One region of the Endozoicomonas sp. Mp262 genome, then DNA from elsewhere that is predicted to be linked to it. Evidence: predicted binding sites of a transcription regulator. Region 1 holds the regulator's gene; the other holds the start of a gene.
What was found. Region 1 encodes LexA, which represses DNA repair genes until DNA is damaged. Its sites were predicted from a motif close to TACTGTNTANNTANACAGTA; they were not measured.

Region 1 (4,426 bases):
TGATTGATGAACAGCGTAAGCTGCATATCTGCGGAAATAACCCTGACTGTCCGGGCTATGAAGTGGAGGAAGGGCAGTTCAAGCTCAAGGGTTATGACGGGCCGGTTCTGGAATGTGATAAGTGTGGCTCTGAAATGCAGTTGAAAACCGGGCGCTTCGGAAAATACTTTGGTTGTACTGACTCAGAGTGTAAAAATACCCGTAAGCTGCTTAAAAATGGTGAGCCTGCTCCTCCCAAGATGGATCCGGTGCCCATGCCTGAGCTGAAGTGCGTTAAGGTTGAAGACCACTATATCCTCCGCGATGGTGCCTCAGGGTTGTTTTTGGCGGCCAGTCAATTCCCTAAAAACAGAGAGACCCGGGCGCCTCTGGTTTCTGAACTACTCCCCCATCAGGCAGAAATTGACAGTAAATACAATTATCTCCTGGATGCACCAAGAGCAGACCCTGAAGGTAATCCTGCCGTTATTCGTTTTAGCCGTAAAACCAAGCAGCAATATGTAATGAGTGAGGTTGATGGCAAGGCCACTGGATGGAGTGCCACCTTTGAGGAAGGGCGGTGGCTGGAGAAAAACACCAAGAAGAAAAGCAAGGCTGCTTCCAAGAAAGCGTAACCGGTAATGTGTCGAAATGCCCTTTTCCTGGCTTATCTCACTGCTGACTGGATAGTCAGTAGCCGAGATAAGCGGGAATCGGGTCAGGCTATGGGGATTTAGCTATGTCAGGCCAGTGGCAACGGGTCACCAATAAAATGCTGTATCATGCCAGAACCTATCTGAAGGCATGGGAGGCCAGTGAGGGTGGTGAGGTTCAGGTTTTTCGTGAGGCCAGTATTATCAGTCTGGCTACGGCTTACCGGTCCTTATTGGCAGAAGTGCTTGAAAGTTACCAGGTGAATGTCAAGGTGCTACCTTTTGATTTGAATGAGGCTGTGTCACTGGTTCAGGAGAGTGGCCAGCATTCGTCAGAGCTTGACTATATCAGGCAGCTTGAGCATCAATCCGGCTTTTTACAGCTCATTAATTCCGCTGATGAGAATAGTGCACTGCGTCAGGCCATGGTGCCCTCTACGGCCAAAACCAGCGAAATATTCCTGAAGGATTTAACGCCGGATGTGCTACCTGCTGGTGAAAGTGCCCGGGATGTTATGGATTCTCTGTCTGAACTGGTGGCTTATGCCAGAAATTATAGTTTTGAATGGTAATACCCGGCAGTCGTTGGGGGGGCAAAGGGAATAACCGCTCTTGCTTTTCTCACGCCCCGATCTTTGAACCACTGACTGATTTTCCGCAATAGACGGCTTTCTTGAAAGAATGCAAACCTTCCTGCACAATGCGACCCAATGTTATAAATCAGTAGGTTATGTTGTTATGGCGGCTGCATTTTTGGAGATTGTTGAGTTATCTGATGGTGAAATCGTTCTGAGACGGAGTGATGATGAAGAGCCGCTTCTGACGTTAACGTTTTCTGAAGAAGCAAAATCCTTCCTGCAAGGCGCCCACCTTGAAGTGGCTAAAGTGATGTTTGATGCAGGGATCAATGAGGTGAGCCGTCAGGGAGAATCTCAGGGTAACGTGGCAGAGGTTCCTGAAAAAAGGGTATTGCACTGAGCTTGACAATATCCTTATCTCTTCTGCGGGACTGAATTAAGTGTCCGGCAAGCCTTGGTGGGTATTTGGCTTTCCGGGACTTAATGGCTTATGGGAAATGCTGTTTCCTGAGCATAGAAGTCAATAGCCCTCTTGTTTTAATTTCGAATGACTCCGACGCTCAGTCCTTCAATGGCAAACTGACTTTCATTGGAATCAATTTCAAGTGTTTCGAATTCATTGTTTTCAGGGTGGAGATAGACTTTGTTTTTCCTCTTTTCAAAGCGCTTGACCGTGACTTCATTATCAATTCTTGCCACGACAATTTGGCCATTGCGCGCTTCATGGGTTTTATGAACTGCTAACAAGTCGCCATCAAGTATTCCGACATCTTTCATGCTCATGCCTTTAACACGGAGCAGAAAATCCGCTTTTGGAGAAAAAAAAGCCGGATTGAGTAATAAGTGACTTTCAATATGTTCTTCAGCCAATACCGGGCTGCCTGCAGCGACCTGGCCAATAATCGGAAGCCCGGAAGGTAAGGACGGAATTCTGATACCCCGTGATGTTCCCGGACTTATTTCAATGGCACCTTTACGGGCCAGTGCCCGAAGATGCTCTTCAGCAGCATTGGGGGAGCGGAAGCCCAGGATTTTGGCTATTTCAGCACGGGTTGGTGGAAATCCGGTATCTTCAATATGGCTTTTTATCAGCGACAGGATTTCAGACTGGCGTCTAGTGAGTTTGATCATGATACTCTGTGTTTTTATACAGTTACTGTGATTATATCCAGTATTTGTAGGGATTCAAGCGATCTTGACACAGACAGGTTTCAAACTTATGTTTTAAACATTTGTTTGGGTCATTGGTCATTTTGAACGCATGTCACACTCGTTAACAGTAGAGCGGATTCTGGACGCGGCGGAACTACTTTTTGCTGAACAGGGATTTTCGGAAACATCATTACGATCAATTACCAGCAAGGCTAATGTTAACCTTGCTGCAGTGAATTACCATTTTGGCTCAAAAAAAGCGTTGATTCAGGCGGTATTCTCCCGTTATCTGGATCCCTTTGCGGAGAACATGGCCAAGGCGCTGGATGATTTCGGTGGGACGGGCAGGGATTCTGACCTGGAAGCGGCATTGCATCTGCTGGTGGATCAGATTATGGCTGTTGAACCTCGAAGTGGCGATGACCTTTCGGTCTTTATGCGTTTAATAGGTCTGGCATACAGTGAAGCCCAGGGGCATCTTAAGCGGTATCTTAACGAAGCCTATGGTGATGTTTTCCAGCGCTATTTCAAACTGTTGGTGGGAATGTGCCCTCACCTTCTTGCCGGCGATATGTTCTGGCGGGTTAATTTTATTTTGGGATCAACGGTTTTTACCATGTCCGGAGCCAATGCCCTCAGGGCTATCGCACAAAGTGATTATGGTATGAATGATGACCTTGAAGCCATTCTTCGAAAAATGGTGCCGTTTATGGCAGCGGGACTCAGGGCCCATACCTGATTGATTCCTGCATAACAGGGTGCCATAGGAGAGCCTGTGTTTATTTCGGTTAATATATCGCAACAGCAATTGCACTTGCATGGGGACGATGGCCGGATGATCAGTTACCCGGTATCCACGGGATTAAATGGTGTAGGTCAGCAGGAAGGCAGTGGACAGACTCCCCTTGGAAAGCATGTTATCAGGGCGAAAATTGGCAGGGGTGCACCGGAGTGTGCGGTGTTTGTCGGTCGCAGGTGGACCGGTGAGATTTATTCACCGGAACTGGCTATCCTTCAACCTGAACGAAAAGACTGGATATTGACACGTATCCTATGGTTAAGCGGCAAAGAGGTGGGTGTTAATCGTCTCGGGTCAGTGGACAGTATGCGGCGGTATATTTATATTCATGGCACCCCGGATAGTTCTCCCATGGGCAGGCCGGAATCAAAGGGCTGCATTCGCATGCGCAATAAGGATGTGATTGATTTGTTTGAGCAGGTAGCTGTAGGAACTCTCATCGATATTGTTTCCGGCTGAAAATAAGTATTTATTGTGATTTTACAATGGGATATTTATATAAATTAAAAATCGGTTGGAGTGGTTATTGACGGTGATATCCAAAATCTATGTTATCTCTGTAAGGCCGCGATGTTCATATTATTAAACGAGCAAGAAGCCGTGGCAGGACTCTTCAGGAATGGTTGAGTGAAATAGTTGACCCGATTACCCTGGTAGAGATAAGGGTGCATAAATAGTGTGACCAGCTATATTCAATCTTATAGGTAAACAATAAATCTGCCCCATGGATGGAATAATCTAGTCCGCTATGAACATACTTATCGTTGAAGACGCCAGAGATCAACGCTTGATGCTATCGGTGATTCTAAAAAAGAAAGGGCACCAGGTTCTCGAAGCTGAAGATGGTGTTCAAGCTTTGGAAGTGTTAAAAGCTCACCCTGAAGTGCGAATTGTGATCAGTGACTGGATGATGCCGGAAATGGATGGTATTCAGCTATGCCAGTCTATCCGTGAAAATGATTTTGGGCGTTATCTTTATTTTATTTTGCTAACCGGGAAAACTGAAAGTAAAGCAGTTGTAGAGGGTATTAATAAGGGTGCTGATGACTTCTTAAGCAAGCCGGTCAATTTTGATGAACTCGATGCCCGTTTAAAGGCCGGTATTCGCATTATTGAACTGGAGCGTGCGCTGGAAGAAAAAAATAAAGAGTTGTCCGGCGCTATTACCACTATAGAGAAAGACCTTGAGTCTGCGGCCAAAACGCAGGAGGGGCTATTAACCCAACCGGCTAAAATAAAAGACGCTGCATTTGACTGGTTTTTCA
Region 2 (4,426 bases), 770 kb from region 1:
CAGGCAGCGATCGTCTTTGCCTGTGTTGGTGTCATCCATGAAATTATTCAACAGGGTGAATGGCCCTGGATCGCCATAACCGTTGCGGGCCTATATCCCATTTACTTTATCCTGAAACGCTATACCGGCATTGGCACCGTACCCGGTTTTCTCTTCGAATGCCTGCTGTTTTCACCCATCGCTATTTTTATGCTGGCCTCGGATTCAGATTTCCTCAGCCTGATTTCCAGCAGGCCGGATTTTTGGCTGCTTTTACCCGGCCTTGGTTTTTTATGCAGCATTTCCTTCTTTCTATACATTGCTGCCTCCCGGGCTTTGCCTGTCAGCCTTTTTGGCTTACTCACCTACCTCGAACCGACGATTATCTTTGTGGTGGCCATTGCTATCTTAAAAGAACCCTTCAGCGGTTCACAGTGGATTACCTATGGATTGATTAGTATTGCTGCGGGATTGGTGAGTCTTGATTCAATAAAGCTCTTGAAGCAAAAGGCTGCACTTCAGTATTGATATCCTAGAATTGATGGGGAATAGCATAAGCAGTCTATTCCCTGTGACCAACATTAAATCATACTTTTCAGGGACTGCCTGATCAGTTCCTCACTGGTAATGCCATCACTGTATATTTTGCCCACCACCTTACTGGCCTGTTGTGGCTTATAACCCAGGGTAATCAATGCAGATACGGCTTCCTGTTCCACATCTGCCGAAACAGTACCCACAGGTTCCATACCCAAAGGTGTACCATCCAGCAGTGGGGCCGGTGCCCAGTTATCCAGCTTATCGCGCATTTCTACAATCAAACGCTCCGCCGTTTTCTTTCCGACACCGGGAAGTTTGACCAGGGTGGCGCTGTCGTTTTCATGGACACAACGAACAAATGCTTCGCCCTCGATTCCCGACAGAATAGTCAGTGCCAGCTTTGGCCCCACACCATTCACCTTAATCAGTGTCCTGAATAACTCCCTTTCGTTCCTGTTGGTAAACCCATACAGCAGCTGGGCATCCTCACGAACAACAAAGTGTGTGTATAAAGTCACTTCAGCACCGGCATCAGGCAGTTTATAAAAAACTGACATGGGCGCTTCCACTTCATAGCCTATTCCAGCAACGTCCACCAGCAGCCCCGGTGGATACTTTTCAATTAAGATGCCCTTAATTCTTCCAATCATGCCAATTCCAGTTTCCTGATTATTACGACAGTTATCCTCTCGCTCCCAGCGTCCCAAGTATCTCGCAAAACATAATGCGGCATGCACAAAGCAGGCTTGTTGCTGTTTTTTTAACCACGGAGGCACAAAGGCACGTTTTTTTATTTTCAAACAATAAATCTCTGTGCCTTTGTGCCTCCGTGGTTAATCAAAATATCTTTCGCGACACCCTGGGAGCGAGCCTAAATCACTACAGCCCCTAACACCCTTGTCAGTACCCCTAACTATGCTTCCAGTTCGGGAACTGAATCCCTAAACCATACTCTAATTCATCCTGAAAACACTTATACCTTTCAGCGTACAGCATGTATAACTTAAGACTATTTCTGAGCTCACTATGGAAGTACCTGGCGGCTGCGGAACTGGCCAGTGACTACCATCCCCACGGGGATAGTAAGCAATACCGTCACACCCTCAAAAAACCCCTGGCCAGCATGCAGGCTATACTGGACCGGCATCATCAAGTCAGGCCCCGGCTCGATAAACCCGCAAAAAGCTTTGCCCAATACGTCCGGGGATACAGCAGCCTTCCCTTAAATGACAGGGCACTGGTTGCCTTGCGCAGCGCTTACCTCAATAAAGCACACTATCTTTTGCCCGGGATTGTTGCCGCTGCCCTGGATCACGGGTTAACGCCAAGTGATATCAAGCTTATTGCCAATGGCCGCTTTGCTCCGGGCTGGAGTCATAAGGAACAGTTACTGATTCAAGTAACCGACGACCTCTATCGAAAGCAGAAAATAGAGCTGCGAACCTGGAAAAGGCTATGCCACTTTTACAGCCCCGATCAGATACTGGACATCGTATTGAGCGCTGCGGCCTTCCATTTGTGCTCTCTTACCTAATAAAACGACGGTTACGCCGCCCCGTGGCGCCAGCCATCCTCACCATACTGGCCCGTGTATGTGCATGACAAAGTGCCACAGCCAAGGCGTCCGCAGCATCGGCCTGGGGGGTATCATCCAGGCCAAGGATGGATTTAACCATATGCTGCACCTGAAATTTATCAGCCGAACCTTTGCCCACAACGGCTAATTTAACCTGTCTTGCAGAATACTCCTCAATTTCCAGGCCATGATTCACCGCAGCAACAATAGCAGCTCCCCTGGCCTGCCCAAGCTTCAAGGCAGAGTCAGCATTCTTTGACATAAAAACCTGCTCTACGCCGATACTCCGGGGGCAGTACTGTTCGACAACCGTTGATATGCCCTCATATATTTTCTGTAAACGCTCGGGCAGAGCCGCATCCTTAATACGAATACAACCGGAAGCAATATAGGTGCAACGGGAACCCAGCTCCTCTATCACGCCATAACCCGTAATCCTGGACCCCGGGTCTATGCCCATAAGAATGGCCATCCAATACTCCAGATTCCTCCCATATTTACTCTAAGAGGCTGTTTGAAATTAAATAGACGTAAAAAACCAATCTATAGAATACTGTAGGTGCATACAAAATTACAAAGACCTCACAGGGCATTACCAAAGTAACCTAGGAACACCGCAGAAGTGGGTATAAGCTGTTTTGTGATAAGCGGAAGGTTGGTTACACAATGAGTGAAAATATTCGGGTGCTGGTTACATTAACATCCATCATTACTCTTTTTTTTATGGTAGCAGTCACCATAAATCTCTGAATCCAGATAAAAAGTAAGGGCCAGTTAAATCAAGGACAGGATTTAATTAAAAAACACTCAGTAGCAGCAAAACACGGTGAGCCTGGCAAGAGCAGCGAACCACTCCTGCCATCAATCCGCTTAAACCGGAATCAACCCAGCTGTTCCATCACCTCTGCCGGAATATCTGCATTGGTATAGACATTCTGGACATCATCAAGGTCTTCCAGACGATCCACCAGCTTCATGACTTTTTCAGCACCTGCCAGATCCAGCTCAGTCTGGGTGGCAGCAATCATTGCTACCTCACCACCGGCAGGTTTCAGGCCCGCAGCCTCCAGGGCTTCCTTCACAGAAATAAAATCGGTCCACTCGGTAATGACTTCAATGGAGCCATCATCGTTAGCAACAACATCTTCAGCACCTGCTTCCAGGGCTGCTTCCATCACTGCGTCTTCGTCAGTACCTTCTTCGAAGTAAATCTGGCCTTTCTTGCTAAACAGGTAAGCAACAGAACCATCAGTACCCAGATTACCCCCATGCTTTGAGAAAGCATGGCGTACTTCTGCCACGGTCCGGTTACGGTTATCAGTCAGGCACTCCACCAATACCGCAATACCCCCACTGCCATAACCCTCGTAGATTACCGCTTCCATGTTGGTATCTTCACCACCACCGGCACCCCGGGCGATAGCACGATTAATGGTGTCGCGGGTCATATTAGCGCCCAGCGCCTTATCAACCACTGCACGCAGACTGGGATTATCATCAACATTAGGACCACCCTGTTTGGCTGCAACCACCAACTCCCGGATAATCTTGGTGAAAATTTTCCCCCGCTTGGCATCCTGCGCTGCTTTACGGTGTTTAATATTGGCCCATTTACTGTGACCTGCCATAGCACAACCTCATCACTCAACCACCGATGAAAAACACCGGTGGATTTTAACTTAAATCACGTAAAAATCAGCCCGTAATTATTAATGGCTGACTGCAGATGCCGGATCACGACGGATACGAAGGTTCAGATCCCGCAGTTGGTTCGCATCAACCGTTCCCGGAGCCTGGGTCAACAGACAGGCGGCAGACTGGGTTTTCGGGAAGGCAATCACTTCACGAATATTGTCAGTGCCGCACATGAGCATCACCAGACGATCCAGGCCGAACGCCAAACCACCGTGAGGAGGCGCACCGTACTTCAGGGCATCCAGCAGGAAGCCAAACTTCTCCCGCTGCTCTTCTTCATCAATATTCAGCACACGGAATACGGTCTGCTGCATGGTTTCTTCATGAATACGTACAGAACCACCACCTACTTCGTAACCATTCAGAACCATATCATAAGCTCTGGACAGCGCTGTTGCAGGATTGGCCATCAGTTCGTCTGGCGTGCAGGTTGGGGCAGTAAACGGATGGTGCAGGGCCGTGAGGTTACCTTTATCGTCTTCCTCAAACATGGGGAAGTTAACCACCCAGAGAGGTGCCCATTCACGGGTGAACAGGTTGAGGTCAGCACCCAGCTTGCAACGCAGTGCACCCAGAGCTTCATTAACAACCTTCTCTTTATCTGCGCCAAAGAACACAATATCGCCATTCTGGGCT

Region 2: the regulator LexA is predicted to act here: its motif matches at 2,647-2,666, upstream of ruvC (crossover junction endodeoxyribonuclease RuvC).

Annotation. Positions count from the first base shown of each region.
Region 1 covers NZ_CP092489.1:4,066,099-4,070,524, reverse strand. The annotation lists gene topA (type I DNA topoisomerase) at 1-614, shown strand, start outside; gene MJ595_RS17840 (hypothetical protein) at 719-1,204, shown strand; gene MJ595_RS17835 (hypothetical protein) at 1,371-1,610, shown strand; gene lexA (transcriptional repressor LexA) at 1,748-2,338, opposite strand; partial or broken gene MJ595_RS17825 (TetR family transcriptional regulator) at 2,472-3,092, shown strand; gene MJ595_RS17820 (L,D-transpeptidase) at 3,138-3,620, shown strand; gene MJ595_RS17815 (SpoIIE family protein phosphatase) at 3,910-4,426, shown strand, end outside.
Region 2 covers NZ_CP092489.1:4,832,965-4,837,390, forward strand. The annotation lists gene rarD (EamA family transporter RarD) at 1-507, shown strand, start outside; gene ruvA (Holliday junction branch migration protein RuvA) at 561-1,169, opposite strand; gene MJ595_RS21570 (carboxymuconolactone decarboxylase family protein) at 1,514-2,053, shown strand; gene ruvC (crossover junction endodeoxyribonuclease RuvC) at 2,046-2,567, opposite strand; gene MJ595_RS21580 (YebC/PmpR family DNA-binding transcriptional regulator) at 2,977-3,723, opposite strand; gene aspS (aspartate--tRNA ligase) at 3,805-4,426, opposite strand, start outside.